DNA from 2 places in the Streptomyces sp. NPDC051133 genome. Region 1 is predicted to be linked to the other one. Evidence: riboswitches for the same ligand, from Rfam matches in the RefSeq annotation. Region 1 holds a riboswitch; the other holds the start of a gene.
What was found. A riboswitch is a leader RNA that binds a small molecule or an ion and turns the genes downstream of it on or off. The one in region 1 is predicted to bind guanidine.
Positions count from the first base shown of each region.

Region 2: linked by a shared signal. The riboswitch ahead of AB0N17_RS34715 (MBL fold metallo-hydrolase) and the one ahead of AB0N17_RS06690 (multidrug efflux SMR transporter) in region 1 are both predicted to bind guanidine.

Region 1 covers NZ_JBFBBK010000004.1:121,932-136,936, forward strand. The annotation lists gene AB0N17_RS06635 (MBL fold metallo-hydrolase) at 1-69, shown strand, start outside; gene AB0N17_RS06640 (PTS transporter subunit EIIC) at 140-1,387, opposite strand; gene AB0N17_RS06645 (PTS transporter subunit EIIC) at 1,542-2,858, opposite strand; gene AB0N17_RS06650 (PTS glucose/sucrose transporter subunit IIB) at 3,044-3,277, shown strand; gene rph (ribonuclease PH) at 3,353-4,090, shown strand; gene AB0N17_RS06660 (hypothetical protein) at 4,186-4,578, shown strand; gene AB0N17_RS06665 (DUF1707 domain-containing protein) at 4,611-5,408, opposite strand; gene AB0N17_RS06670 (ATP-binding cassette domain-containing protein) at 5,418-6,380, opposite strand; gene AB0N17_RS06675 (ABC transporter permease) at 6,382-7,146, opposite strand; gene AB0N17_RS06680 (ABC-2 family transporter protein) at 7,196-7,996, opposite strand; gene AB0N17_RS06685 (transglycosylase domain-containing protein) at 9,063-11,810, shown strand; gene AB0N17_RS06690 (multidrug efflux SMR transporter) at 11,819-12,139, opposite strand; guanidine-III (ykkC-III) riboswitch at 12,175-12,243, opposite strand; gene AB0N17_RS06695 (co-chaperone GroES) at 12,314-12,673, opposite strand; gene AB0N17_RS06700 (DUF3618 domain-containing protein) at 12,717-13,046, opposite strand; gene bcp (thioredoxin-dependent thiol peroxidase) at 13,147-13,614, shown strand; tRNA gene AB0N17_RS06710 (tRNA-Leu) at 13,799-13,883, shown strand; gene rdgB (RdgB/HAM1 family non-canonical purine NTP pyrophosphatase) at 13,922-14,524, opposite strand; gene AB0N17_RS06720 (SGNH/GDSL hydrolase family protein) at 14,572-15,005, opposite strand, start outside.
Region 2 covers NZ_JBFBBK010000046.1:51,471-66,475, forward strand. The annotation lists gene AB0N17_RS34670 (FAD-binding oxidoreductase) at 1-783, opposite strand, end outside; gene AB0N17_RS34675 (BTAD domain-containing putative transcriptional regulator) at 849-4,076, opposite strand; partial or broken gene AB0N17_RS34680 (lamin tail domain-containing protein) at 4,331-4,756, shown strand; gene AB0N17_RS34685 (hypothetical protein) at 5,169-5,381, shown strand; gene AB0N17_RS34690 (TetR/AcrR family transcriptional regulator) at 5,442-6,029, opposite strand; gene AB0N17_RS34695 (2Fe-2S iron-sulfur cluster-binding protein) at 6,329-6,940, shown strand; gene AB0N17_RS34700 (xanthine dehydrogenase family protein subunit M) at 6,937-7,929, shown strand; gene AB0N17_RS34705 (xanthine dehydrogenase family protein molybdopterin-binding subunit) at 7,926-10,055, shown strand; gene AB0N17_RS34710 (XdhC/CoxI family protein) at 10,048-11,190, shown strand; gene AB0N17_RS34715 (MBL fold metallo-hydrolase) at 11,216-12,094, opposite strand; guanidine-III (ykkC-III) riboswitch at 12,107-12,174, opposite strand; gene AB0N17_RS34720 (FAD-dependent oxidoreductase) at 12,308-13,540, shown strand; gene AB0N17_RS34725 (PP2C family protein-serine/threonine phosphatase) at 13,831-14,982, shown strand.

The DNA.
Region 1 (15,005 bases):
CGCGACGCCCGCGAGGTCTTCGACGGACCGGTGGAACTGGCCGCTCCGCGGGTCACGTACGAGATCTAGCCCGCCTGCATGCGAAAGGCCCCGGAACCTCGCCGGTTCCGGGGCCCTTGTCATGCCGCACGGGCGGGACTCACGCCTTCGTGAGGTCCTCGACCTCCTCCTCGGGCTCACGGCCCGGGGTGGGGAGGTTGAACTTGGTGATCGCGAAGCGGAAGACGGTGTAGTAGATCGCCGCGAAGACGAGGCCGATCGGGATGATCAGCCACGGCTTGGTCGCCAGGTTCCAGTTGAGCGCGTAGTCGATGAAGCCCGCCGAGAAGGTGAAGCCCGCGTGGACGCCGAGCGCCCAGGTGATCGCCATGGACAGGGCCGTCAGCACCGCGTGGATCGCGTACAGCAGCGGCGCGATGAACATGAACGCGAACTCGATGGGCTCGGTGACACCGGTGACGAAGGAGGTCAGCGCGAGGGAGATCATCATGCCCAGCACGGCCTTGCGGCGCTCGGGGCGGGCGGAGTGCGCGATGGCGATTGCGGCGGCCGGCAGACCGAACATCATGATCGGGAAGAAGCCGGCCATGAACATACCGGCGTGCGGGTCACCGGCGAAGAAGCGGTTGAGGTCACCGTGCACGACCTGGCCGGCCGCGTTCTTGTAGTCGCCGATCTGGAACCAGGAGACGGTGTTCACGAACTGGTGCATGCCGACCGGGATCAGTGCGCGGTTGACCAGACCGAACAGACCCGCGCCCAGCGCGCCGAGACCGGTGATCCACTCACCGGCGTTGGAGATGCCCTCACCGATGGGCTTCCAGATCAGGCCGAAGAAGACGCCCATGGCGGTGCCGACGAAGGCCATGATGATCGGCACCAGTCGGCGGCCGTTGAAGAAGCCGAGCCAGTCCACCAGCTTCTTGCGGTGGTAGCGCTGCCACAGCACGGCGGCCAGCAGACCCATGAGGATGCCGCCGAGGACACCGGGGTTGTTGTAGGTCGCGGCGACGTCCGCGCCCTTCTGTATCTTGGCCTCGGTGACCGGGAAGGCCTTCAGCACGTTGCTGTACACCAGGAAGCCCACCAGGGCGGCCAGTGCCGTCGAGCCGTCCGACTTCTTGGCGAAGCCGATCGCCACACCGATGCAGAACAGCATCGGCAGGTTGTCGAAGATCGCGCCGCCGGCCGTGGCGAACACCGCCGTGACCTTGTCGGGCAGGTGCAGCTTGTCATGGATGTCCGGCTGACCCAGACGCAGCAGGATGCCCGCCGCGGGCAGGACGGCGATGGGGAGCTGCAGGCTGCGGCCGACCTTCTGCAGGCCCTGGAAGAGGCCGGATCCCCGCTTCTTTGCGGGAGCCGCCGTCGCGGTGGCGGTGCTCATGGATGGTTCCTCCATCGGTGGTGGTCTACACCACTCAGTGGTGTAGACCTGTTTTAGCACGATGAAGGCGGTATAAGGAACCACGAAATCCGCTACGGAAACGCTACGCGGCGTGCTGATGTGCTAAGGGGAACCGTCCGGCACCGGGTCCTGTTCAGGCCTTGGTCGTGTCCTCGACCTCTTCCTCCGGTTCCCGCCCCGGAGTCCGCAGGTCGAACTTCGTGATCGCGAACCGGAACACCGTGTAGTAGACGGCCGCGAAGCACAGGCCGATCGGGACGATCGCCCACGGCTTGGTCGCCAGGTTCCAGTTGATGATGTAGTCGATCAGCCCCGCCGAGAAGCTGAAGCCGTCGTGCACCCCCAGCGCCCAGGTCACCGCCATCGACACACCGGTCAGCACCGCGTGCACCGCGTACAGCGCGGGCGCGATGAACAGGAACGAGTACTCGAGCGGCTCGGTGATGCCCGTGACGAACGAGGTGAGCGCCACCGAGAGCATGAGCCCGCCGACCTCCTTGCGGCGGCCCGGCCGGGCGCAGTGCGTCATCGCCAGCGCGGCGGCGGGCAGCGCGAACATCATGATCGGGAAGAAGCCCGAGGTGAACTGGCCGGCGTTCGGGTCGCCCGCGAGGAACATGTTGATGTCGCCGTGCACCGGCTTGCCGCCGGGCGGGGTGTAGGTGCCGAACTGGAACCAGATGGGCACGTTCAGGAACTGGTGCAGGCCCACCACCAGCAGCGCCCGGTTCGCGACCCCGAACACCCCCGCGCCCCAGGAGCCGGCGTCCCTCAGCCACTTGCTGAAACTCTCCAGGCCGGCACCGACGGGCGGCCAGATCCACAGGCACAGCGCCGCGAAGGCGATGGCGACGAACGCCATGATGATGGGCACCAGCCGGCGGCCGTTGAAGAAGCCGAGCCAGTCCACCAGCCGCGTGCGGTGGTAGCGGGCCCAGAAGAAGGCGGCCAGCAGGCCCATCACGATGCCGCCGAAGACCCCCGGGTTCTGGAAGGTGTACGGCGTCACCGCACCGGCGCCCGCTCCCACGCTCACCTGGCAGCCGATGTCCGCGATCGCCTTCGAGCCGCCCGGGCACGCCTGCGGGAACTGGTGCAGGACGCCGTAGTAGACGAGGAACCCGGCCACGGCCGCGAGCGCCGTCGAGCCGTCCGACTTCTTCGCCATGCCGATCGCGACGCCCACGCAGAACAGCAGCGGAAGACCCAAGGAGCCGTCGAGCAGCGCGCCGCCCGCGCCCTTCATCACCTTCGACACGGCGGTCCAGCCCAGGCCCTGGTCGCCGAAGACGTCCGGCTGCCCCAGCCGGTTCAGGATGCCCGCGGCCGGCAGCACCGCGATGGGCAGCTGGAGGCTGCGGCCCATCTTCTGCAGCCCCTGGAACAGCCGGTTCCAGCGCTCCCGCGCCGGGCTCACCGTGCTGTCCGCGGGCGCGCTCTCGGCGCTCATGGGCGTCCTCCCGGCCACTCGACTCGGACGCGGTTTGGCGACCGTACCCCCGGTGGTGTAGACCAGTTCGCGGACGGTTCCGCTGTCGTGATCGCCATCATTCGGCACGGACGGCACGACCGCTCGCGAAGATGGGCCAACTGTGGGTTACTGCGACCAATCGGTTCGGATCAGGGAGAAGCAACATGGCCAGCAAGGCTGAGAAGATCGTCGCCGGCCTCGGCGGAATCGACAACATCGAGGAGATCGAGGGCTGCATCACCCGGCTGCGCACCGAGGTGTCCGACCCCTCGCTGGTCGACGACGCCGCCCTGAAGGCCGCCGGCGCCCACGGCGTCGTCAAGATGGGCACCGCCATCCAGGTCGTCATCGGCACCGACGCCGACCCGATCGCCGCGGAGATCGAAGACATGATGTGAGCCCCCGGCTCACCGGCGAGGGGCTCTTCCCGGCACGGGACGAGCCCCTTCCCCTGTGCGGCTAGGCTCATCCGCATGTCTCGCATCGACGGCCGTACCCCCGAACAGCTCCGCCCGGTCACCATCGAACGCGGCTGGAGCAAGCACGCCGAGGGCTCCGTCCTCGTCTCCTTCGGCGACACCAAGGTCTTCTGCACCGCCTCCGTCACCGAAGGAGTCCCGCGCTGGCGCAAGGGCAGCGGCGAGGGCTGGGTCACCGCCGAGTACGCCATGCTGCCCCGCGCCACCAACACCCGCGGCGACCGCGAGTCCGTCAAGGGCAAGATCGGCGGCCGTACCCATGAGATCTCCCGGCTCATCGGCCGGTCCCTGCGCGCCGTCATCGACTACAAGGCACTCGGCGAGAACACCGTCGTCCTCGACTGCGACGTCCTCCAGGCCGACGGCGGCACCCGCACCGCCGCCATCACCGGCGCCTACGTCGCCCTCGCCGACGCCGTCGCCTGGGCCCAGGGCAAGAAGCTGATCAAGGCCGGCCGGCAGCCCCTCACCGGCACCGTCGCCGCCGTCTCCGTCGGCATCGTCGGCGGGATCCCGCTGCTCGACCTCTGCTACGAGGAAGACGTGCGCGCGGAGACCGACATGAACGTCGTCTGCACCGGCGACGGCCGCTTCGTCGAGGTCCAGGGCACCGCCGAGGCCACCCCCTTCGACCGCGACGAGCTGAACGCCCTGCTCGACCTCGCGGTCACCGGCTGCGCCGAACTGACCGCCCACCAGCGCGCGGCCCTGGAAGCCACGCTCGCAAAGTAAAGGGCAGGCCAACACGACGGGTGCGCGCGGGCAACCCGCGCGCCCTCCCCGACGTCTCACGTACGAACAGTCGTACAGGGGAGGGACACACCACCATGGCCGTCAGCCGACGCCGTATCACCGCCGTCGCCGCCGTGGCGCTCGCCGCACTCACGGCCGGCCTCACCGCCGGCTGCGACACCGTCGACAAAGCCCTGGACTGCGTACAGACCGCCGACTCCATCGCCGACAGCGTCACCGACCTGCAGCAGGCCGTGGAGAACGCGGCCGACGACCCCTCCCAGGCCGACGCCTCCCTCGACTCCATCCAGCGGAACCTGAAGAAGATCGGCGACAAGACCGACGACACCGACGTCAACAAGGCGGTCGACGACATCGACAAGGCCGTCGACAACGTGCGGACGGCCATCAAGAACGGCGACAGGACCCCCGACGTGGGGCCGGTCACGGACGCGGCCGGTGAACTGACGAAGGTCTGCACGAAGTAGCAGGTCCCGCGCTCGAGGGAGCGGGACGCGGCTCAGTACCCGCCGCGGCGCCGCTCCCGCTCCTCGCGCCGCTCCTCGCGCCGTTCCTCCCGCCGCTCGCGCAGCAGACCGTGCCGCTCCTCGCGCCGCGCCCGGAGCAACTCGTGCCGCTCCTGACGCAGCTCCAGCTTCTCCTGGCGGCGCTGCTCCTTCAGACGCCTCTGCTCGGCCCGCGTCACCTTGCGCTCCACACCGACCCCGCCCCAGAAGGCGAACCCGCCGATGATCACGCGCGGGGCGCCAGGCTCCGGCGGCCCGTCGTCCCTCGGGTGCTCGAAGCCGCCCATCACCCCGATGCCCCGGACGACGACCTCGACGCCCGGCGGCACGATCACCTGCATCCCGCCCATGATCGCCACACAGTTGACCTCGACCTCGTGGTCCGCGAAGTTCGCCTCGCGCAGGTCGATCTCGCCGCCGCCCCAGAACGCGAAGCAGTTGAACCGCTTCGGCACCGTCCAGCGGCCCTTGCGCTCGAACCCCGACATGACGGCGATCGCACCCGTCGAGGATCCCTCGCCCCCGACGATCCGGGACGCCCAACCCCCCTCGTCAACCGGCCCCTTGACGAACGAGACCGGAGGGGGCGGCGCGACGGCACCGGACGCCGGCAGATCCCGGGTCAGCGGAGCCAGCTCGCCGTACGTGCGCGCCTTGTAGGCCGCCTCCAGCCGCTCCTCGAACTCCTCCATGTCGAGCCGCCCCTCCGCGAGGGCGTCCCGCAGGACCTCGGCGACCCGTTCACGGTCGGCGTCGGAGGCCCGGAGATCCGGCGTTGCGTCGTCGGTCATGGCAGCAGCCTACGAGACCGCCTTCTCCGCGTACATCTTGGCGATGACGGCCTCGATGTCCGGCTCCCGCACCGACAGGTCCACCAGCGGATACCGAGCCGCGAGCGACGCGACCAGCGGCGCCGCCGACTGCCCCGCCGGGAACGCCAGCCACTGCCGGGGCCCCTCCACCCGCACCACCCGCGCCGCCGCCACCTCCACCGGCGGCAACTCCCGCTCCAGGTCCACCACCAGCAGCCGCTCGCTCTCACCGACCTCGTGCAGCCCCGCCAGCGGGCCGTCGTACATCAGCCGGCCGTGGTCGATCACCATCACCCGGGAACACAACTGCTCGATGTCCTGCAGATCGTGCGTGGTCAGCAGCACCGTCGTACCGCGCTCGGCGTTCAACTCCCGCAGGAAACCCCGCACCTTCGCCTTCGACACCACGTCCAGGCCGATCGTCGGCTCGTCCAGGTACAGCACCTCCGGATCGTGCAGCAGCGCCGCCGCGATGTCCCCGCGCATCCGCTGCCCCAACGACAGCTGCCGCACCGGCACGTCCAACAGCGCCTCCAGCTCCAGCAGTTCCACGCACCGGTCCAGGTTCTCCCGGTAACGGGCGAGCGGAATCCGGTACATGCGGTGCGCCAGCCGGTAGGAGTCGATCAGCGGCAGGTCCCACCACAGCGTCGTACGCTGCCCGAACACCACCCCGATCCGGCGCGCAAGCCGCGACCGCTCCCGCGAGGGGTCGATCCCCGCGACCCGCAGCCGCCCCCCGCTCGGCGTCAGGATCCCGGTCAGCATCTTGATCGTGGTCGACTTCCCGGCACCGTTCGGACCGATGTAGCCCACCATCTCGCCACGCGCCACCGTGAACGACAGCGAGTCCACCGCCCGCACCTCACGCCGCTCCCGCTTGAGGAACCCGGTCTTCCTGCGCACCTCGAAGACCTTCTCGACGTTCTCCAGCTCGATGAAGTCGCCCACGCTAGCTCCCTGTACTCCGATACGAACGAAGCCCCGCCCGCCACGCCAGCCCGGCCAGCGCACAGCAGCCGACCGCCACCAGCGGGGGAGTCCACGCCACCCACACCGGCAGCCGGAGCGGATACGCCCGCCCCAGCACATAGCTCGCCGGCAGCCAGTTGACGAAGGCCAGCGGCAGCACGAACGTCACCCCGCGCACCAGCTCCCTGCCGAACACCGTCGGCGGATACTGCAGCAGCGTCGTACCGCCGTACGTGAACGCGTTCTGCACCTCCGAGGCGTCCTGCGCCACGAACTGGAACGCCGCCCCCGCCACGAACACCGCACAGAAGATCCCGAAGCCGCTCAGGACCGCCACCGGCATCAGCAGCAGTTTCTCCGCCGTCCAGTGCACCTCAAGCCGGGACAGCGACCAGCCCAGCACCAGCGAACCCTGCGTCACCCGGCCCAGCCGCCGCAGCGCGAACCGGTCGGCCGCCACCTGCGCCAGCACCGGCGCCGGCCGCACCAGCAACGTGTCCAGCGTCCCGTCCCGCAGCCGCCGCCCCAGCCGGTCCATCGACCCGATCACCAGATCCGCCAGACCGAACGAGACCGCCGACAGCCCGTACAGGAACGCCACCTCCGGCAGCGACCAGCCGCCCAGGGCGTCCACCCGGGAGAACATCAGCGTGATCGCGACGAAGTCGAAGAAGGTCGCCGTGAAATTCCCGAACGTGGTCATGGCGAAGGACGCCCGGTAGGCCATCGTCGACCTGATCCACATCCCCGCGACCAACCGGTACACCCGGACACTCTCCGCGAGCCGGCCGCGCTCAGCCACCCTGCACCACCACCCGTCGCGTCGCCGCCGACTGCACCAGCCGCCCGGCACCCAGCAACACCACCGCCCACGCGCCCTGGAAGACGTACGTGCTCAGCGGATCCCCGTGCCCGAGCAGGATGTCCGCCGGCGCCTGCAGCAGCGACGACCAGGGCAGCACCCGCACGACCTCGCCGAGCGCGCCCGGGAACACGTTCAACGGCAGCAGCATCCCCGAGCAGAAGTAACCCAGCAGCCACGCCATCTGCCCCACGCCCGCGCCGTCCAGCAGCCAGAACGCGGACAGCGCCACCAGGTACCGGATCCCGAAGCCGACCACCATGGCCAGCAGCACGGCCACGAAGAACGCCACCCACGTCCCCGCGTCCGACGGCAGGTACGCCGGGAAGCACAGTGCCCCGAAGACGAACGGGACCATCCCCCGCCCCAGCAACTGGAAGAACGCCCGCCCCACGTCCGCGGCCAGCCACCACAGCTGAAGATCGGCGGGCCGGTACAGGTCGATCGCCACGTCCCCCGTACGGATGCGCTCGATCAACTCGTCCTCGACACCGCCACCACCGATCGCGAGGGTCGACAAAAAGGCCTGCCCCAGCCACACATAGGTGACGGCCTGCGCCTGGTCATAGCCTCCGAGGTGCGGTTTCACGTCCCACAGCGCCCGGTACGTGTAGACCAGGATCAACCCGAAGACCGTGTTGGTGAACACCCCTGCCGCAGTGGCCGCCCGATAGGTCGCGTACCGTCTGAATCCCCCCGCCGCGACGGCCCCGTACAACCGTCCAGCGCCCACGCCAGTCGACCTCCTCGGACACCTCGACACCGAAGCGCAGGAGCCTAGTCCGGAGGCCCGGCGGCCGGCCACGCATTTTGTGCCCAAAGCGTGCTGGAATCCGGGAACGGAACGCCAGGTGCGAGAGTCTTCAAACCGGGGGCGCAGAAGGCGTACGAGGCGTACAGGAACGTACGACGCGAAACAGGAGTCCGTGCACGACATGAGCGACGAGCCGCAGCCGCAGCAGCCGAAGGAAGGCGTGGCGCCGGAAAAGCCGCTGCCGGCTGAAGGGCCCGGGGCCCCGGAGGTCCGCGAGGAGCAGGCCACCGAGAGGGGGAAGGGGACGCAGCGCACCGGCGGTACCGACAGCGCCGACGGCACCGGCGAGCCCGGGGACGCCAGGCCGGAGCGGGCGAAGTCCGGGGACCGGTCGGGTACGGCCGAACGGATGACGCCGGGCGACGCCGCGCGTGCCTCCGCGGCCACGTCGAAGAGCGGCTCGGGCACGCCCGGCAAGCCGGCCCGGGCTCCGTCGGACCCGGCAGGTGAGGCGGCTCGGGACGCGACGAAGACGGCCGGTGGCGCGGCTGGGGGTGCTTCGGCCTCCGGCGGTGACGCGGCTGGGGGTGCTTCGGCCTCCGGCGGTGACGCGGCTGGGGGTGCTTCGGCCTCCGGTGGCGACGCGGCTCGGGGCGCTTCGGCCTCGGACGGTGGCGCGTCTGCGGGTCGTTCTGGTGTGGCCTCGGACGGTGGCGCGTCTGCGGGTCGTTCTGGTGTGGCCTCGGACGGTGGCGCGTCTGCGGGTCGTTCCGGTGCGGCCGCGGAACGCGCGGGCCGCGACGACCGTACGGCCTCCGTCGCCCGCGCCCGTCAGGCGGCCCTCGGCGGCCGCACCGACGGCAAGGGCATCCCGGCGCCCTCCACGGACTCGTCCGCTTCCCGTGGCGGCGACCCGGCGTCCCCCGGGAGTTCCGCGTCCGGGGCCGCCGCCTCCGGTGGGGACACCCCCGCCCCGACCCCGGCGACGACCAAGGACGGCGAGGACACCGGCAAACGCCGGCCCCAGTCCGCCGAGAGTACCCAGGTGCTGCGCCGCGTCACCCCGCCGCGCGGACCCCAGGACACCGGCGAGGACCAGCCGGCCGAGAGCACCCAGGTGCTGCGCCGCGTCACCGCGCCCCGCAAGGGCGAACCCGCCGATCCCGCCAAGGCCCGCGCCGCCCGCGCCGCCGCGGCCGGCCTCGGCGCCGCCGCTCAGGCCTCCCCCGCGGGCGCCGCCACCCCCCGCCCCCGCACCGGCGACGGCACCGGCGACGGCACCGGCACCGGCGTCCGGCCCAAGGCGAAGCCCGCCACGCCCGCCACGCCCACCACGCCCGCCACCCCGCATCCCGCCCCGTCCTCCGAGGCCGGGACCGCCGCCCTCGCCGCCACCACCGCGGACACCCCCACCTCCACCCCGACCCCCGCCCCCGGCAAGGGCAAGAAGCCCAAGCGGCCCAAGCGCACCGGATGGCGACGGCTGTTCCCGACCTGGCGCATGGTCCTCGGCACCTTCGTCATCGGCGTCCTGCTCGTCATCGGCCTGTTCTTCCTGGGCTACTCGATGGTCAAGATCCCGCCCGCCAACGCCCTCGCCACCAAGCAGGCCAACGTCTACCTCTACGCCGACGGCTCGCAGATCGCCCGCGACGGCGAGATCAACCGCGAGAACGTCACCCTCGCCCAGGTCTCCAAGGACGCCCAGCACGCCGTCCTGGCCGCCGAGGACCGCGACTTCTACACCGAGTCCGCCATCGACCCGAAGGCCATGATCCGCGCCGGCTGGAACACCGCCACCGGCAAGGGCAAGCAGTCCGGCTCGACGATCACCCAGCAGTACGTGAAGAACTACTACCTGGCCCAGGAACAGACGGTCACCCGCAAGGCCAAGGAGTTCTTCATCTCGATCAAGCTGGACCGCAACAAGTCCAAGAACGAGATCCTCGAGGGCTACCTCAACACCAGCTACTTCGGCCGCAACGCCTACGGCATCCAGTCCGCCGCCCAGGCCTACTACGGCAAGGACGCCAAGGACCTCGACCCGGCCCGCGCCGCCTACCTCGCCGCGCTCGTCAACGCGCCGAGCGAGTACGACGTCGTCGCCCACCCGGAGAACAAGGCCGCCGCCGTCGCCCGCTGGAACTACGTCCTGGACGGCATGGTCAAGCAGGGCTGGCTCAGCCAGTCCAAGCGCGCCGGCATGACGTTCCCCATGCCCAAGGAACAGACGATCTCCACCGGCCTGTCCGGCCAGCGCGGCTACCTCGTCGAAGCGGTCAAGCACTACCTGACCACCAACAACATCCTCACCGACGACCAGCTCGCGGCCGGCGGCTACCGCATCACCACCACCATCCAGAAGAACCGGCAGGACGCCTTCGTCAAGGCCGTCCACGACCAGCTGATCTCCAAGCTGGACAAGAAGAACAACAAGGTCGACCGCTACGTCCGCGCGGGCGGCGCCTCCGTCGACCCCAAGACCGGCAAGGTCGTCGCCATGTACGGCGGCGTCGACTACGTGAAGCAGTACACCAACGGTGCCACCCGCGGAGACTTCCAGGTCGGCTCCACGTTCAAGCCCTTCGTGTTCACCTCGGCGGTCCAGAACGGCTCGACCACCCAGGACGGCCGCACCATCACCCCGAACACCATGTACGACGGCACCAACGAACGCCCCGTCCAGGGCTGGAGCGGCGGCACCTACGCCCCCCAGAACGAGGACCAGAAGTCCTACGGCCAGATCACCGTCACCAAGGCGACCGACCTGTCTGTGAACGCCGTCTACGCGCAGATGGCCGTCGACGTCGGCCCGTCCAAGGTCAAGCAGACCGCGATCGACCTCGGCATCCCCTCCGCCACCCCGGACCTCCAGCCGTACCCGTCGATCGCCCTCGGCACCGCCACCGCCAGCGTGCTGGACATGGCGGAGGGATACGCCACGCTCGCCAACCACGGCAAGCACGGCACGTACACCCTCATCGAGAAGATCACCAAGGACAACACCGAGGACGTCCAGCTCCCCGGCCAGAACGTCAAGCAGGCCGTCAGCCGCGAGGCCGCCGACACCACCACCTCGATCCTGCAGAGCGTCGTCGACAACGGCACCGCCACCGCCGCGCAGAACGCCGGCCGTCCCGCGGCCGGCAAGACCGGCACCGCCGAGAACGACACCGCCGCCTGGTTCGCCGGCTACACCCCGGACCTGGCCACCGTCGTCTCCGTCATGGGCCAGGACCCCGTCACCGCCAAGCACATGCCGCTGTACGGCGCCCTCGGCCAGGCCCGTATGAACGGCGGCGGCCCGCCCACCCAGATCTGGGCCCAGTACACGCACGACGCCCTGCGCGGCAAGCCGTCCGCCGACTTCGACCTGCAGCTCCAGCAGGGCGCCGACCAGCCGCAGGCGCCCAGCAGCTCCGGCTCCGCCCAGCCCGGCACCACCGGCGACCAGAACACCGGCGGCACCACCACCGACGGCGGCCAGGACAACGGCGGCACGACCGCCAGCCCGACCGACGGCGGCACCACCACCGGCACGCCCACCGACGGCGGCCCGACCACGGACGGCGGCACCACCGCCGGCGACGGCTCCACCACGGACGGCACCACCACCGGCGGAGGCGACACCACCGGCGGAGGAACGCCGACCGGAGGCGGCGACACGACCGGCGGAGGCACCACGACCGGCGGCGGCACCCCAGGGGGCGGCACGGCCGCGGGCGGGGGCACGGACGGCGGCGGCACGACGGGCACGGCCGCGGGCGCCGGCGGCGGAGACCCCGGCGCCTGACCCCGGCATCAGTGCCCGCTGGTCGCCTTCAGCCCCACCACGGCGACCAGCAGCAGACACACGAAGAACACCCGGGCGGCGGTGACCGGCTCACCCAGCACCACCATGCCGAGCACCGCCGCCCCGGCCGCGCCGATGCCCACCCACACGCCGTAGGCGGTACCGATGGGCAGGGACTTCGCGGCGTACGACAGCAGCACCATGCTCGCGACGATGCCGGCGCCCGTGAACAGACTCGGGACCAGCCGGGTGAACCCCTCGCTGTACTTCATCCCGATCGACCAGGCCACTTCCAGCAGACCGGCGACGACCAACAGAACCCACGCCATGACAGGCACCTTCCGAGACGCAACGACTCTTCATCGGTGCGTCGTCTTTGCCTGCATCCCGGTACGGCGCGTCTCGTCGGGCTCGCTCCCGAACATAGCAAAACAACGACAAAGGGGCCGGTGACCACCGTCACCGGCCCCTCTGCCCTGATCCGTGAATCAGAGATCCGTGAATCAGAGATACAACCCGGTGGAGTCCTCCGACCCCTCGAACCGGTCCGCGGCGACGGCGTGCAGATCACGCTCGCGCATGAGCACGTACGCCACACCCCGCACCTCGACCTCGGCCCGGTCCTCCGGATCGAACAGAACCCGGTCACCCGGCTCCACGGTCCGCACGTTCTGACCGACCGCGACGACCTCGGCCCAGGCCAGGCGCCGCCCGACCGCCGCGGTCGCGGGAATCAGGATCCCGCCCCCCGACCGCCGCTCGCCCTCACCGGTCTCCTGCTTGACCAGAACCCGGTCGTGCAGCATCCGAATGGGCAGCTTGTCGTGATGGGGGGTCCTGTGCTCGTTTCTGTTGGCGCTCACGCCTCGAACTTACCTGCCTTCGCCCCGGCCGTACGCCTCCGGGTCAGCCCTTGCGCCGTCGGGCACCCAGGGCGATCAGCCCCACGACGCCGACCGCGAGCAGCGCCACGGGCACGACCCGCTCCACCCGCAGCGCCCCGTCCTCGTCCACGAACTGCGCCCGCACCTCGGTCACGGCCCGGTTGACCTGCACGTACGCCCGCCCGACCGTGTGGTCGATGTTGGCGACGACCTTGGCCTTCGCATCCCCGACGATCGTCTTCGGGTGCACCCGCACCCCGATCTCGTCGAGCGTCTCGGCCAGCACGTCGCGGCGGCGCTTGATGTCCGCCTCGATCTGCGCCGGGGTTCTGGTGTCCGACGTGTCCGCCACCGTACGGCCTCCGAAGTCTGCCGAAGTCTGATGCTGTTCCGGACAGTCTGTCAGCTCATGCCCGCACCGCACCGCAAGGCCCCCCGGTTACGCTGGCCCGATGAGCGAGCGACTCCAGCCGGGGGACGTGGCCCCCGCCTTCACCCTCCCGGACGCCGACGGCACCGAGGTGTCCCTTTCCTCCCACAAGGGCCGCAAGGTCATCGTCTACTTCTACCCGGCCGCCCTGACCCCCGGCTGCACGAAGCAGGCCTGCGACTTCACGGACAACCTGGAGGTCCTGGCCACCGCCGGCTACGACGTCATCGGCATCTCCCCCGACGACCCGGAGAAGCTGGCGAAGTTCCGCGACAAGGAGTCCCTGAAGGTCACCCTCCTCGCCGACCCGGACAAGAAGGTCACCGAGGCCTACGGCGCGTACGGCGAGAAGAAGAACTACGGCAAGACGTACATGGGCGTCATCCGCTCCACGATCGTCGTCGACGAGGAGGGCAAGGTCGAACGAGCCCTCTACAACGTCCGCGCCACCGGCCACGTGGCCAAGATCATCAAGGATCTGGGCATCTGAGAGGCCTGTACCCAACTGCTGGCGGCCCGCACCGGGACGACCCGGGGCGGGCCGCACCTTCGGCTGCTGTGCCCCAACTGCCATGCCGGCACACGCACCTGGTGCCGAGGGGGCGGACGACGAAAGAGCGGCCCCGTACACTGAGCGAGGCAAAACAGCCTGCAGGCTAATTGTCCGTTTTGGGGCGGTCGTGGCGAAATAGGCGATACGCGCGGGTTTTAGGTGCCCGTGGGAGAAATCCCGTGTGGGTTCGAGTCCCACCGACCGCACATGAGAGGGGCCGTCCGGCCGGGCGGCCCCTTCTTGCTCAGCCCAGCAGCTCCCGCACGACCGGTACCAGGGCCCGGAACGCCTTCCCCCGGTGGCTGATCGCGTTCTTCTCCGCCGGGGTCAGTTCCGCGCAGGTGCGGGTTTCGTTCTCCGGCTGGAGGATCGGGTCGTAGCCGAAGCCGTTCGTGCCGGCGGGGGCGTGGCGCAGGACGCCCCGGAGCTGTCCCTCGACCACCCGCTGGCTGCCGTCCGGCAGGGCCAGGGCCGCCGCGCAGGCGAAGTGTGCCGCCCGGTGTTCCTCGGCGATGTCGGAGAGCTGGGCGAGCAGCAGGTCCAGGTTGGCCTGGTCGTCGCCGTGGCGGCCGGCCCAGCGGGCGGAGAAGATGCCGGGGGCGCCGCCCAGGACGTCGACGCACAGGCCCGAGTCGTCGGCGACCGCGGGCAGGCCCGTGGCCTGGGCCAGGGCGTGGGCCTTGAGCAGGGCGTTCTCGGCGAAGGTGACGCCGGTCTCCTTGACGTCGGGGACCTCGGGGTAGGCGTCGGCGCCGATCAGCTCGTGCGGCAGGCCTGCTTCGGCGAGGATCGCCCTGAGTTCGGTGATCTTTCCGGCGTTGCGGGTGGCGAGGATCAAGCGGGTCATGCCCGTCAGTATTCCTCGCCGCCCGGTGACGGTTTCGTCTGCCCCGCTTACAGTTCCGCCTGCCCCGCGCCGCCCAGTGTGCGCAGGTCGAAGACCTCGGCCATCCTGGCGAAACCCAGGTCACTGGGGTGCAGGTGGTCGCCGGAGTCGTAGTCGGGGCGCAGGCGCTGCGGGGCGTAGGGGTCGCGGAGGGCCCTGTCGAAGTCGACGACCGCGTCGTACAGCCCGCCGGACCTGATCTGGGCGTTGACCTGCAGGCGTACCGCCTCGCGGGCGGGGGTCCAGCCGCGGTGGCCCCGGAAGGGCATGAGGGTGGCGCCGACGACCTTCAGTCCGCGGGCGTGGGCCTGGCGGACGAGGGTGCGCAGGCCGGCCGTGATGCGGTCCGGGTCGGCGAGCCGGGGGTTGCGGATGATGTCGTTGATGCCGAGGTCGATGACGACGACCTTGACGTCGGGGTGGGAGAGCGCGTCGCGGCCGA
Region 2 (15,005 bases), on a different contig from region 1:
CAGGGGAGGTGCCGTCGTCAGGTTGACCAGTGTCGTCAGCTCGTCGGGAGCGTCCGCGATCAGCTCGCGCCAGCCGGTGACGACCTTGCGGGCCTCCGCGAGCGGATAGACGATCAGGCCGGCCAGGACCTGCGGCCCGACCGGGTGCAGCTGGTACTCGAGGGACGTCACGACACCGAAGTTGCCGCCGCCGCCCCGCAGGGCCCAGAACAGCTCGGGGTGCTGGTGCGGGTCGGCGCGGACCACGCGGCCGTCCGCCGTGACGACCTCGGCCGCCGTCAGGTTGTCGGAGGCCAGCCCGTGGCGGCGCAGCAGCCAGCCCACTCCGCCCCCGAGCGTGAATCCGGAGATGCCGGTGGTGGACACCAGGCCGCCGGTGACGGCGAGCCCGAAGGCCTGCGTCTCGCGGTCGAGATCGCCCCAGGTCATGCCGGCCTGGGCGACCACCCGGCGCCGCACGGGATCGACGACGGCACCCTTCATGGGCGACAGGTCGATGACGATCCCGTCGTCGCAGGTCGAGAACCCCGCGATGCTGTGCGCACCGCCGCGCACCGCGACCTCGAGGTCCTGGCTGCGCGCGAACTCGACGGCGCGGATCACGTCCGCCGTCCCGGCACACCGCACGATCATGGCCGGATGCTTGTCGTGGGCCCCGTTCCAGACCGCGCGGGCCCGGTCGTACTCCGCGTCGTCGGGGCGGACGACGCTGCCGCGCAGGCCCGCCTCCAGCTCGGCGATGGTGGCGTCCCCCAGGATGCCCCGTGCCGTGTCGATCGACATGGTCGGCTCCTTGGTGTGAGTGCTTCTCGCTGACGCCCACGACCGTAGGGAGCGCCTCTTAGCACTCACTCAGCAGCGGCTTTGCCGGTGGCCGCCCATGGCGTCGCGCGCCTCAGGGCGGCCGGCCCCCGTGCGCCGCCGAGCCGGGCGAAGAGGTCACCGGCCCGGGCCGCCGTCGCCGCGGCGGCCTCGCGCTCGTCCGCCTGCCACAGCAGCTGCGCCAGCACGAGCGCGACCCAGGCGGCGGCGGAGCGCGATCCGGCGACGTCCTCCAGGCGCTGGGCGCGGGTCATCAGCGCACGGGCGCGTGCCGGGTCCCCACCGGCCCGGGCGACGAGACCGAGGTGCAGCAGGCTGTTGGTGATGCCCGGGAAGTCGTCGGTCTCCTCGAAGCCCGCGAGGACACGGGCGAGGGCCGCCCGTGCGTTGTGGGTGTCGCCGTCGGCCAGGTGGAGCAGGCCGAGACAGCCGAGACTGATGCCCTCCTCCCGGCGGTCACCGAGCCGGCGCCTGATCGCCAGCGCCGCGTCCAGATACGTGCGCGCCGCGTCGTGCGCGCCGTGGCTGCGGTGGATGTTGCCGAGGGTGTTCAGGGCCAGGGACTCGCCGTGCGGGTCGTCGAGCCCGCGGAAGCAGTCGACAGCGCGTTCCGCCGCCGTGGCGGCCGCGCCCGGATCGCCGTCGAGGCGGCTCGCCCACGCCGACTGCGCGAGGGCGTAGCCGTGTGCCCGGCGCCGGCCGACGGTACGGCCGGCGAGCACCGTCTCCTCGAAGAACAGCGACACCTGCCCGGCGTCGTCCTCCTCGACCGCGTAGCCGGGCGTCATGACCGGGAAGAACGGTTCACCCGCCGCCTCGGCGTCATCGAGCATCCGCAGACTCTCCTCGCACGCCGCACGGGCCGCGGGGCCCTCGCCGCGGCAGACGGCCCAGACGCTCGCGAGGTGCGCGGCGGCGGCGAGGACCGAGGGCTCGCTCGCGTCCCGGGCGAGTGCGCGGGCCAGATCGAGGGCGGCGCGGGCGCGGTCCCACGAACCCCGCATCCACAGCAGGACCGCCTGCTGGGCGTGTGCGTGGGCGGCCGCCCGCGGATCGGGCCGCCGCCGCTGGATGCCGACGATCTGCTCGGCGATGTCCTCCAGCGGGGAGCAGTCCCCGAGGCGGATCGCCAGCACGGCCTGTCCCATCAGCGCCTTCGCCCGCTGCGGGGACGGCTCGGGTGCGGCGGCCAGGGTGTCGTCCAGCCACCGCCGGCCCTCGGCGAGGTGCCCGCGTTCCGGCCAGAACGAGCGCAGGGCCACGGCCAGCCGGAGCGCGTCGTCCGGTTCGTGGCTCAGCAGGGAGCGCAGGGCGGCGCGCAGATTGCCGTAGTCGGCCTCCAGTTCCAGCGAGGTCGCCCCCGAGACACCGGTGGGCGGCTCACGGTCCCGGGCCTCGGCGAGTGCCAGGTAGAAGCGCCGGTGCCCGGCCTCGGTGGCCGCCCGTTCCCCGGCGGCCCGCAGCCGGTCCCCGGCGTACTGCCGGATCGTCTCCAGCAGCCGGTAGCGGACCTCCTCCCGCCGGGTCTCCACGAGGACCAGGGACTTGTCGGCCAGCCGGTCGAGCAGGTCCAGCACCGGGCTGCCGTCCCCGCCGTCCGCGCACACCTCCTCGGCCGCGGTGAGGGAGAGTCCGCCGACGAAGACGGCCAGCCGGCGGAACAGGCGCCGTTCCTCGTCGTCGAGCAGCCGGTGGCTCCACTCCAGCGTCGCCAGCAGCGTCTGCTGCCGGGTCACACCGTGCCGGCTGCCGCGGCCGAGCAGGGTCAGGGCGTCGTCGAGGCGTTCGGCGATCTGACGGGGCGCCAGGACGTGCACCCGGGCGGCCGCCAGCTCCAGTGCCAGGGGCATCCCGTCGAGCCGGAAGCAGATCTGCGCGACGGCGGCCGCGTTCTCCTCGGACAGCCGGAATCCGGTGTCCGCGTCGGCGGCACGCTCCACGAACAGCCGTACCGACGCGAAACGGCCCAGGTCCGCCACGGACGGCAGCCGGCGCGGATCCGGCAGCCCGAGCGAGGGCACCCTGAAGGTCCGCTCCCCGTAACTGCGCAGCGGCTCCCGGCTGGTCGCGAGCACACGGACGCCCGGGCAGCGGCCGACGACCTCCGAGGCCAGGACGGCGCACGCGTCGATCAGGTGCTCGCAGTTGTCCAGCACCAGCAGCAGCTCCCGGCCGCCGAGCTGGGCGATCAGCGCTGCCCGGCTCCCGCCGGACGGCGGCAGCTGCAGCCCCAGGGCCGCGGCGACCGCCTCGGGCAGCAGGCCGGGCTCCGCGAGCCCGGCCAGGTCCACGAAGCAGGCCCCGTCCCGGAAGTCACCGGCCCGGCGCCCCGCCACGGCCAGCGCGAGCCGGGTCTTGCCGCAGCCACCCGCCCCCGTGAGAGTCAGCAGTCGGCTGCGCCCGAGCAGCTTCTCCACCTCGGCGATCTCGCGGTCCCGGCCGATGAGCGCCGTGGCCGGCACGGGCAGCCGCAGCCGTACGGCCTCCCGGGGCCGCTCCGGTGCCTCGACCGAGTCGGCCAGCAGCGCCCGGTACAGGCGGCGGGTCTGCGGGTCGGGATCGGCGCCGGTGTCGCGGTGGAGGGTGTCCCGCAGCCGCTCGTAGACGGCCAGGGCGTCCCGGCGCCGCCCGGCGTCGGCGAGGATCCGCATCAGCGAGCGGTGAGCGGGCTCGTGCAGCGGGTCCTCGGCGATCAGGGCGCGCAGCGTCTCGACGGCGTCGGCCGTGTGGTGAGCGTCCTCCAACGCCGCGGCGAGCCCCAGCAGCAGCGCGGTACGGCGCGTCTGCAGCGCCTCGGCCGCCTCGCTCGCCCAGGACTCGTACCGGTCTTCCGGCAGCAGACCGGGACCGGCCAGGGCGAGCGCGGCCCGATAGTCCGCGATGCCGCCGCCGTCCGCGGCGCGCCCGGCCGCCTCGTGGAACGCGTCGAGGTCGACGTGCACGCCTCCGTCGGGCCCGAGCAGCACCAGGTCGTCGCGGAGTACGACGACGTCACCCGACGCGCCCGCGGAGGCCAGGGCACGCCGCACGGAGTGCAGCACCTGGTGCAGGTTGTTGGATGCGGCCGACCGGTCCAGATCCGGCCAGAGCACGTCGTAGAGCCGGTCCCGGTGCAGGCGGTGGCCCGGGGCCAGGCACAGCAGTTTCAGCAGGACCCGGGCCTTGCGCAGCCGCCACGCCCCGGCGGCGACCGGGCGGTCCTCGACCGCCACGGCGAACCCGCCGAGGAGCCGGATGCGCACCTCATCGGTCATGGCTGCCCTCATCAGCAGGCTACCGCTGCGAGACGTACGACCGAGACCTTCGGTGCCGAATGCATATTTCAAGCAACCGTCACGAAACCGTTCGGAATCTGTAACTGCCCGAGCATTTCCCTCACATACGGGATGAGTCGGGCACGGTGTGGGGGTGCGGCCACTCCGGCCGCCACCCGCACTCCCTGTGAAGGGGGACCTTCGTGTCCGTATCCGTTTCTGCCTCTGTCCGTCGCCTCACCGCTGCCGCCGCCGTGGCCGCCGCGGTGGTGGGGGCGGCGGCGCTGCCGGCCCAGGCCGCCGACCACCACCGCCCGGGCCGCAGCGGCGTGTTCATCAGCGACGTGCAGCACGCCTTCCCGGGCCGGGGCATCGGCTCCCACCGCTCGCTGAACAGCGAGTGGGTGGACATCACCAACCACGCGCGCCGGGGGATGAACCTGGGCGGCTGGACCCTGTCGGACGAGGACGGCCACACGTACACCTTCCGTCACGTCCGGCTGGAGGGCGGTGCCACCGTCCGCGTGCACACCGGCGTGGGCCGGGACACCAGAACCGACCTGTACCAGGACCGGCGCGCGTACGTGTGGCGCAACGACTCCGACACGGCCACCCTCCGCGACGACCAGGGCCGTTTCGTCGACGACTTCTCCTGGGGCCGCGGTCACCGCGCCGACGACGACGGCCGGCGCGACGGGGGCCGCTGGGGCCACGACCACCGCGCCGACAACGGTGGCCGGCACGACGGGGACGGCCGGCGCGACGGGGACGACCGGCATCGCGGCGAGGGTGACTGGCACCACGGCGAGGAGCGGCACGGCGGTGTCCTCCACGGTGGCGAGGAGCGGCACGGCGGTGTCCTCCACGGTGGCCACGAGGGCGGACACCGTCGCTGACATCCCGGTGGCGCCGGGTGACGGCGGCGCATGAGCCGGTGCGCGCAGTGGGCCCCCTTCGGCGGAGGGGGCCCACTGCCCGTCTCTTCGGGTGACATGTGCGCCGGGGCGCATCCATGAGGGGGCGTCAGGGCACATGTCTCGGCACACCCGTCACCACCAGGCACGAGACGGTACCGCGACGCAAGGAACGGCCATGGAGACCGACCCTGTCCACCGCTTTGTCCACGCGCTGTCGCCCGCCAGCCGGGACCAGGTCCAGCAACTGCCCCAGGAGCAGCGGGAACGCATGGCCGCCGCGTGGGAGCGGCACCTCAACGACGACACCGACCTGCTGAGCGTGAGCGAGCTCGACCCGGCGGCCGCCGAGCACGAAGTGGCCGAGCGGGTCGTACGGGAAAACCTCTGAATCGCGCCGGGTGACCCGGTCCCGGCCGTGCGGGGCCGGGCGGTGCGCCGGGCCGCCCCGTCAGCGGCCGCGCCGCCCTGGCGCCCCGGCGCGCAGCCCGTCCATGACGAGATCGAAGAGCCGGGCGGCGCGTGGCTGCCAGTCGTCGCGCGGGGTGAGCTGCCAGAGACCGGCGATGGTCAGGAGGAAGTCCTCTCCGTTGATGCCGGGGCGGATGGTGCCGGCTTCCTCGCTGGCGCGCAGCAGCAGTTCCGCGGCGGCGGCCACCGGTGTGGGGGAGGGCTTCGCCGGGCCTCCGGGGGCGCCGGTGACCTGCCGGATCGCGTCGGCCAGGCCGGCCTTGGCCATGGCGAACTCGGCGAGCCGGTCCATCCACGCGCGCAGGGCCCGGTCCGGCGCCAGGGTCGCCAGCAACTGGGCCGCGCTGTCGGCGACCTGCTGCATCTCGTGGCGGTAGATCTCGAGGACGAGCGCCTCACGGTTGGGGAAGTTCCGGTAGAAGGTGCCCTGGCCGACGCCCGCCTTCTTGGCGATCACGCTCAGCGGGGTGTCCGCGCAGCGCGTCAGCTCGGTGAGTGCCACGTCCAGGATGCGCTCCCGGTTGCGCTGCGCGTCCGAGCGCAGCGGTGTGTCCTTCTTCTCGGGCACGCGTCCTCCTCGAGGGTTCTGGCCTGAACCCCGCTCTTGCTAACCGGACAGCTGTCCGTTACGTTCTCAGGTAGCGGACAGCTGTCCGGTTACGTCCACGATAGCGGCGGACGCGGCCCCACGGCAGTCGGCAGCCACGACTTCGACCGAGCGCTCCGCACATCGCCCCACCCCTGCGGAGCCCCCCACCACGCACTCCTCCCGCGCCGCCCGTACGCCGGCGGCCGGACCGCGTCCCCACTGTCCGCGTCCCGTCCGTCCGCTTCCCGTCTGTCCTGGAAATGCGAAAGAAGCTGCTCATGGCCTCATCGGCGTCCAGTGTCATCACCCTGAAGATCAACGGAGAGAAGTACACACTGCCCGTCGATCACCGCACCACCCTGCTCGACGCGCTGCGCGAGCGTCTCGATCTGACCGGCACCAAGAAGGGCTGTGACCAGGGCCAATGTGGCGCCTGTACGGTCCTGCTGGACGGGCGCCGGGCCGTCGCGTGTCTGCAGCTGGCCGTGGCCGCCGAGGGCCGCGAGATCACCACCGTCGAAGGCCTGGCCGACGGGGAACGGCTGCACCCGGTGCAGCAGGCCTTCCTGGACCTGGACGGGTACCAGTGCGGCTACTGCACCCCGGGGCAGATCTGTTCGGCGATCGGGGTGATCCGGGAACACGCGGCGGGCTGGCCGAGCGCCGTCACCGGCGACGTCAGGCCCGAGGCGGGGCCACCGCCCCTGTCCGCGGAGGAGATCCGGGAGCGGATGAGCGGCAACCTGTGCCGCTGCGGCGCGTACGTCTCGATCGTCGAGGCGGTCGCCCGGGCCGCCGAAGCAGGGGCGGACGCGGAGCGCGGCGGCGAAGCGGGGACGACCTCGCAGCGCGCCGGCGTCGGCGCGGACGCGAAGGAGGCCGTGGCATGAGGGAGTTCGACTACCAGCGGGCGTCCGACGTCTCCGGCGCCGTCGCGCTGCTCGGCGCCGATCCGGACACGCGCTTCCTCGGCGGCGGCACCAACCTCGTCGACCTCATGAAGACCGGCGTCGAACGGCCCGCCCGGCTCGTCGACATCCGTGAACTCCCGCTCGACGACATCGAGTCGACGCCGGAGGGCGGGCTGCGCATCGGCGCCACCGTCACCAACGGCGACCTGGCCGCCCATCCCGAGGTCCGGCGCCGCTACCCGGCCCTGGCGCAGGCGGTGCTGGCCGGTGCGTCGGGCCAGCTGCGCAACATGGCCACGGTGGGCGGGAATCTGCTGCAGCGCACTCGCTGCGGCTATTTCACCGACGTCACCAAACCGTGCAACAAGCGGGTCCCCGGCAGCGGTTGCCCGGCCGTCGAGGGCGAGCACCACAACCACGCGATCCTGGGCGCGTCCGACCACTGCGTGGCCGTACACCCCTCCGACATGGGCGTGGCCCTGTCCGCCTTCGACGCCGTCGTCCAGTTCGAAACGGCGGACGGGCCAGGGGAGTTGCCGCTCGCCCAGTTCTACCTGCCCGTCGGTGACAGCCCGCACCGCGAGACCGCCCTGCCGCCGGGCGCGCTGATCACCCATGTGGTGCTGCCCGCCGCCCCGGTCGCCGCCGTCTCGCGCTACCGCAAGGTGCGCGAGCGCGCCTCGTACGCGTTCGCCATCGGGTCCGTCGCCGCCGCGCTCGACGTCCGTGACGGTGTCGTCCGCGACGTCCGCCTGGCCTTCGGCGCGGTCGCCTCGCGGCCGTGGCGGGCCGTGGCCGCCGAGCGCGTGCTGGCCGGCGCGCCGGCCGACGCCGAGACCTTCGCGGCCGCCGCCGACGCCGAACTGGCCGCGGCCCGGCCGCTGCCCCACAACGGATACAAGGTGACCCTCATGCGCAACCTCGTGGTGGCCGTCCTGTCCGAACTCGCCGAGGAGGCCACCCGATGACCACGGTCACCGCCGGAACATCCGTCCAGGCTCCCTCCGTCGGCACCGCGCACACCCGCGTGGAGGGCAGGGACAAGGTCACCGGAGCCGCCCGCTACGCCGGTGAGGTCCCCTTCGCGGACCTCGCGCACGGCTGGCTGGTGCTGTCCACGGTCGCACGCGGCCGCATCCGTGACATCGACGCCGACCCCGTGCTCGCCATGCCGGGCGTCCTGGCCGTCCTGGAGCACCGCAACGCCCTGCGCCTGGACACCGAGTACACCGGCCTCCTGGGGAAGCCGGACCCGACCTGCGCCGTCTTCCAGCACGACCGGGTGCCGCACCTGGGCTGGCCGGTGGCACTGGTCGTCGCCGAGACGTCCGAGCAGGCCAGGGAGGCCGCCGAAGCGCTCGTGGTGCACTACGAACAGGAGCCCCACGACACCGGCTTCGACGGCGAGCACCCGGACGCCTACCCGGTGGACGGCCACATGCCCGGGGTGACGGAGAAGGGCGACCTCGACGCGGAGCTGGCGTCGTCGGACGCCGTCGTGGACGCCGAGTACACCACCCCCGAAGAGCACCACAACCCGATGGAGCCGCACGCGGCGACCGCGCGCTGGGACGGCGGCCGGCTCGAGGTGATCGACTCCAACCAGGGAGCCACCTGGGTCGTCGGTGAACTCGCCAACCTCTTCTCGCTCGAACCGTCCGCGGTGCGCGTACGCTCCGAACACGTCGGCGGCGGCTTCGGCAGCAAGGGCGTCCGCGCCCACCAGGTCGCCGCCGTGATGGCCGCGACCGTCCTGCAACGGCCCGTGCGGGTCGTCCTGACCCGCCGCCAGATGTTCTCGCTCGCGGGCTACCGCAGTCCCACCACCCAGCACGTCAGGCTCGGCGCCGACGCCGACGGACGGCTGCGCGCCCTGGAGCACCGCTCCGTCAGCCTCACCTCCACCGTGCACGAGTTCGTCGAAGCGAGCGCCGCGCCGGCGCGGGTGATGTACGACGCCGACGCCCACCACACGGCCAACCGCGTGGTACGGCTCGACGTGCCCACCCCGACGTTCATGCGCGCCCCGGGCGAGGCACCGGGATCCTTCGCGCTGGAGGCGGCGCTCGACGAACTCGCCGAGAAGTGCGGGCTCGACCCGATCGAGCTGCGCCTGCGCAACGAACCCGACAAGGGGCCGGTCTCCGGCCTGCCGTTCGCCGGCCGCAACCTTCCCGACTGCCTCCGGGAGGGCGCCCGCAGGTTCGGCTGGGCGGACCGCGACCCGCGTCCGGGGCGGCGCCGGGACGGCCGCTGGCTGCTCGGCACCGGCATGGCGGCGGCGTCCTTCCCCTCGGGCGCCGCACCGTCGACCGCGACCGCGACCGCTCACCCGGACGGTACCTACACCGTCCGGATCTCCGCGGCCGACATCGGCACCGGGGCCCGTACCGCACTCACCCTGGTCGCCGCCGACGCGCTGGGCGCGCCCCCGGAGCGCGTCCGCGTCCGCATCGGCGACAGCGACTTCGGACCCGCGATGATCGCCGGCGGCTCCATGGGCACCCGCTCCTGGTCCTGGGCCGTCACGGCCGCGGCCGGCGAACTGCGTGAGCGGCTGGCCCTGGGCGTCGACATCCCCCCGGAGGGCGTCACGGTGCGGTCGGACACCACCGCGGCCATCGGCGCCCTCGCTCCGGCCGAACGCCATTCGTTCGGGGCGCAGTTCGCCGAAGTCGCCGTGGACGTCACCACCGGCGAGGTGCGGGTGCGGCGCATGCTCGGCGTCTTCGCGGCCGGCCGGATCGTCAACCCGCTCACCGCACGCAACCAGCTGCGGGGCGGCATGATCTGGGGCATCTCCATGGCACTGCACGAGGAGGCGGTCCGGGACCGTGCCTCGGGCGGCCACGTCGGTGCCGACCTCGCGGGCTATCACGTGGCCACCCACGCCGACGTGCCGCACATCGAGGCCGACTGGATCGACGACACCGACCCGGCCGACCCGGTCGGGATCAAGGGCATCGGCGAGATCGGCATCGTGGGCGCCGCGGCCGCCGTCGCCAACGCGGTCTGGCACGCGACCGGTGTACGGCACCGCAGCCTTCCGATCAGGCCCGACCGCGTCATCCTGGCGGGAGCGCCGCGTGTTTGACATCGCCGGTCAGCTGCTCGGCTGGTGCGAGGAGGGCCGGGACTTCGCGGTGGCCACCGTGGTGGCCGTCGGCGGCAGCGCACCGCGCGGTCCCGGCGCCGCCCTCGCCGTCGACAGCGCGGGCAGTGTCATCGGCTCGGTCTCCGGCGGCTGTGTGGAGGGCGCCGTGTACGACCTGTGCCGGGAGGCGCTGGAGACCGGCGAGAGCGTCACGGAACGCTTCGGCTACAGCGACGAGGACGCCTTCGCCGTAGGGCTGACCTGCGGCGGGACGATCGACGTCCTGATCACGCCGGTGGTCGGGCAGGGGCCCGCCCGCGCGGTCCTGGGTGCGGCGGTGACGGCCGCCGCCCGGGAGGTGCCCGCGGCCCTCGCCCGGGTCACGCGCGGTCCGGCCGAACTCCTCGGCCGTGCCCTGCTGGTGCGGGAGGACGGCACGTACGAGGGCGGTCTCGGCGGCCGTCCCGAGCTGGACCGGACGGCGGCGGGCGAGGCCCGGGCCCTGCTGGAGGCGGGCCGCACCGGCACCCTGGACATCGCGGAGGACGGCTCGCACTGCCCCGGCGGCGTCACCCTGCTGGTCGAGTCGAACGTCCCGCCCCCGCGCATGATCGTCTTCGGCGCGGTCGACTTCGCGTCGGCGCTGGCGCGGGCCGGCAAGTTCCTCGGCTACCACGTGACCGTCTGCGACGCCCGCCCCGTCTTCGCCACACCGGACCGCTTCCCCGGCGCCGACGAGGTCGTCGTCGACTGGCCGCACCGCTACCTGCGGCGCACCCCGACGGACGCCCGCACGGTGCTGTGCGTGCTCACCCACGAGGCCCGGTTCGACGTACCCCTGCTGAAGGCGGCCCTCGCGCTGCCCGTGGCGTTCGTCGGCGCGATGGGCTCGCGCCGCACGCACGAGGAGCGCAATCGGCGGCTGCGCGAAGAAGGCGTGAGCGAGAGCGAGTTGGCCCGGTTGCGGTCCCCGATCGGCCTTGACCTCGGCGCCCGTACGCCGGAGGAGACCGCCCTGTCGATCGTGGCGGAGGTCGTCGCCACCAGGCGGGGCGGGACGGGCGCCCCCCTGACCGGTGCGAAGACGCCGATCCACCGCGACCGGGCGGGGGAAGCCGAGGTGACGGCCGCCTGACCGGCCGAGGGGCGGCCCGGAGCGGTCAGGAGTGCGGGCAGAGGACGAAGTCGGAGGAGGCCTGCCGGGTGCGGTCGTCGCCGAGCCGGCCGAGCGCCTCCCGGATCCGGCGCAGGTGGGCGGGCGTCAGCTGGAGCGGGGGCTCGTCGGGCTGGTAGGTGGTGCGCACGGGGTAGTCCACGCCGGGCTCGCCGGTCATCTCGATGTGGCAGCCGAGCACATGGGTGACCGGCCGGCGGTCGGCGAACTCGATCAGGCGGTCGATGCTGCGGGTGAACGCGGGGACGTCCTGGATGTAGAGCCGGCCGGGATAGACGCTGTCGCCCGTCAGCAGCAGCCCGGTGGCCGGGTCGTAGAAGGTGACGGCCGCCTCGTGGTGGCCCGGGGTGGCCAGGCACTCCAGGACCCGGCCGCCCAGGTCGACGTGGGCGACCGCTTCCGGGTCCGTGTCGAACCCGAAGTACGGCCAGGCGGTGGCGCGGTCGGCGGCCACCACCGTGGTGCCGGGGCGGCCGGCGAACTGGCCGTCGCCCGCGACGTGGTCACCGTGGCCATGGGTGTGCAGCACGAGCAGGTGGTGGTCGTCCCGGGGATGCAGGGCGAGCCAGTCCGCGAGGAGCCCGTCGACCACCCGGCGCAGCGGGAAGAACTCGGCGGACTCCGTGGCGCCGGTGTCGATCAGCACGGCCCGTTCGTTGCCGCACAGCAGGAACAGGAACGGCGCCTCGTAGTGGACCGCCTTGTTCTGCCGCAGGACGAAGGTGTGCTCGTCGTAGGCGTGGACCTGGATGTCCGGGTCGGTGTTGTGCTTGGCCGAGGGCGAGCCGTGGATCCACCGCGCCGGCAACGGGCGTCCCCGGGGAGGGGTGGAGGTGAAGTCGATCGGGTGCGTGCCGGTGTCCACGATGTCTCCGCGCGTGCGTCGTCTTTGCGGGCCGGGTACGGCGCACCTCTCGTCCGGGGCAGGCACGTCCGAGCCGCCGCCCGGACGCTACCACGCGGCCCCGAGGCCGGCTGTGGGGCTGCCCGGCCCTGCCGGGACTCGGAAGGCGGGCCGCCGAGGAGTACAATATTCATCTGGCGATGAATTACTGCTCCGGCGAAGGGCAGGACTGCGATGGAGCGGACCACGTGCTGTGTGGTGGGAGGCGGCCCCGCGGGCATGGTGCTCGCCCTGTTGCTGGCCCGGGCCGGCGTCCACGTGACGGTCCTGGAGAAGCACGCCGACTTTCTGCGCGACTTCCGCGGTGACACCGTCCACCCCTCGACCCTGGCGCTGCTGGACGACCTGGGCCTCGCCGAGCGGTTCGCCCGGCTGCCGCAGCGCCGGGTGCGCACCGTCCAGCTGCCCGTCGGAACCGGCCGCTCTGCCGTGACGGTCGCCGACCTGGCGGTGCTGCCCGGCCCGTACAACTACGTGGCGATGGTGCCGCAGTGGGACCTGCTGGACCTCCTCGCGGACGAGGCCCGGCGCGAGCCGACGTTCGACCTGCGCATGAGCACGGAGGCGACCTCCTTCCTGCTGGAGTCCGGCCGGGTGACCGGGGTGCGCTACCGCACCTGCGACGGCCGCACCGGAGAGCTGCGCGCCGTCCTCACCGTCGCCTGCGACGGCCGCGGCTCGCTCGCCCGGTCCCGCCCGGAACTGGGCCTGCACCGCTTCAACTGCCCGATGGACGCCTGGTGGTTCCGCCTGCCACGCCACGAGGGCGACCCGCGCGGACTCGTCGGCGGCGTCGGCGACCGCTTCCTGACGGCGATGATCGACCGTGGCGACTACTGGCAGTGCGCCGCACTCATCCCCAAGGGCGCGGACACCCGGCGCCGGGCCGCGGGTCTCGACACCTTCCTCGCGGACTTCACCGCCGCCGTCCCCTGGATCGCCGGCCGCACGCACGCCCTGCGCTCCTGGGACGAGGTCAAGCTCCTCGACGTACGCCTGGACCGGCTGCGCCACTGGCACCGGCCCGGCCTGCTGTGCATCGGCGACGCCGCGCACGCCATGTCCCCGGTCTTCGGCATCGGGATCAACCTCGCGGTGCAGGACGCCGTGGCCGCCGCCCGCTATCTGGCCGAGCCCCTGCGCCGCGGGACCGTACGCCCGCGTGACGTGCGCGGGCTGCAACGGCGCCGCAGGCCGACCGCCGTCCTCACCCAGGCCCTCCAGCGGGCGGCTCACGCCCGCTTCATCGCCCCCGTCCTCCAGGGCCGGCCGCCCCTCGGCAGCGCGGCGAGGGCCCGGCGGCTGGCGCACCTGGTCGCCGAGTCGCGCTGGGTGCGGCGCGTCCCCGCCTACTTCATCGCCTACGGCGCACTGCGAGAACGCCCGCCCGAGGTGGCCGTCCGGTAGCCGCCGCGCCTTAGGCCCTCTCCTTCGGATCTTGCCGGGGTCGCGGGGTCTGGCACGCACATCTGCGGCGTTGTCGTCGGTCCCCAACGCTCCGCGTTGTCTCCCTCCTCCGCCTTGCAGCTGCACGCACCAGACCCCGCTCGGGTCGGCCGGAAAGCCCCGTCGGCCGGAGCCGGCCTGATCCGAAGGAAAGACCCTAGGTCGGCCGGATCCGCCGGGCGTGCGTTCGGCAGCCGTCACCCGGAGGGTGCACTGTGGAAGACGTGGACGTCCGGCGAGGCGCTGCGGGTATGCGGCAGCCGTGGCAGTCGAGCCATGCGCTGCTGGTGCTTCCCATCGCGCTCATCGTGGTCATCACCGTGGTGGACCAGCTGGTTCCGGCCGACGTCCACCTCGGTCCGCTGCTGGTCATCGCTCCCGCGATCACCGTCTCCTTCGCAGGTGCCTGGCTGACCGGGCTGATCGGGCTCCTGACCGTCGGCGCCCAGGCGTACATCGGCTGGCACTTCGGCGTGCTGTTCACGCGCAACGTACTGGTGCAGATCCTGGCCCTGGCCGTCCTGTCCGCCCTGACGGTGTTCTACTGCGTCATGCGCGAGCGCCGCCAGCGCCAGCTGGCACAGGTCCGCATGGTCGCCGAAGCCGCCCAGCACGTTCTGCTGTGGCCGCTGCCGGAGCGGATCGGCCCCATGAGCATCGCCTGCCTGTACCTGGCGGCCGAGGCAGAGGCGCAGATCGGCGGCGACCTGTACGCCGCCACCCCCACCGACAACGGCGTGCGGGTCATGATCGGTGACGTCCGCGGCAAAGGCCTGTCCGCCGTCGGCGAGGCCGCCCTGCTCATCGGTGCCTTCCGCGAGGCCGCGCACCACCACACCACCCTGCCCGAGCTGGCCGCCGCCCTCGAACGCAGCGTGGCCCGCAACCTGCCCAGCCTCGGATCAGACGAGGACCTGGGGGAGCGGTTCGCCACCGTGATGCTGGTGGAGATCCCCGACGACGGCCACGTCACCCGGGTCCTGAGCTGCGGCCACCCGCCGCCCCTGCTGCTCAGTTCCGGCAGCGCCGTCACGGTCCCCGTGCACCCGGCGCCCCCGCTGGGGATCCACGGGCCGTCCCCCGGGGACTACACCGTCGACGTGTTCTCCTTCGAGCCCGGTGACACCCTCCTGCTCTACACCGACGGCGTCATCGAGGCGCGGGACGCCGGCGGCACCTTCTACCCGCTCGCCGACCGCGTCGCCCGGTGGGCCGGGAGCAGCCCCGAGAAGCTTCTGCACCACATCCGCCGCGACCTGCTCGACCATGTGGGCGGGCGCCTCGACGACGACGCCGCCCTCATCGCGTTCTGCCGCACACCGAGCGCCCTCCGGGGCCACCGGCACGGAGCGGGCCTCCACGTCGGCGGTCTCGGGCACGGCACCAAGTCGGTCCCCGGCTGAGACGGACGGACGGCGGGCGCTGT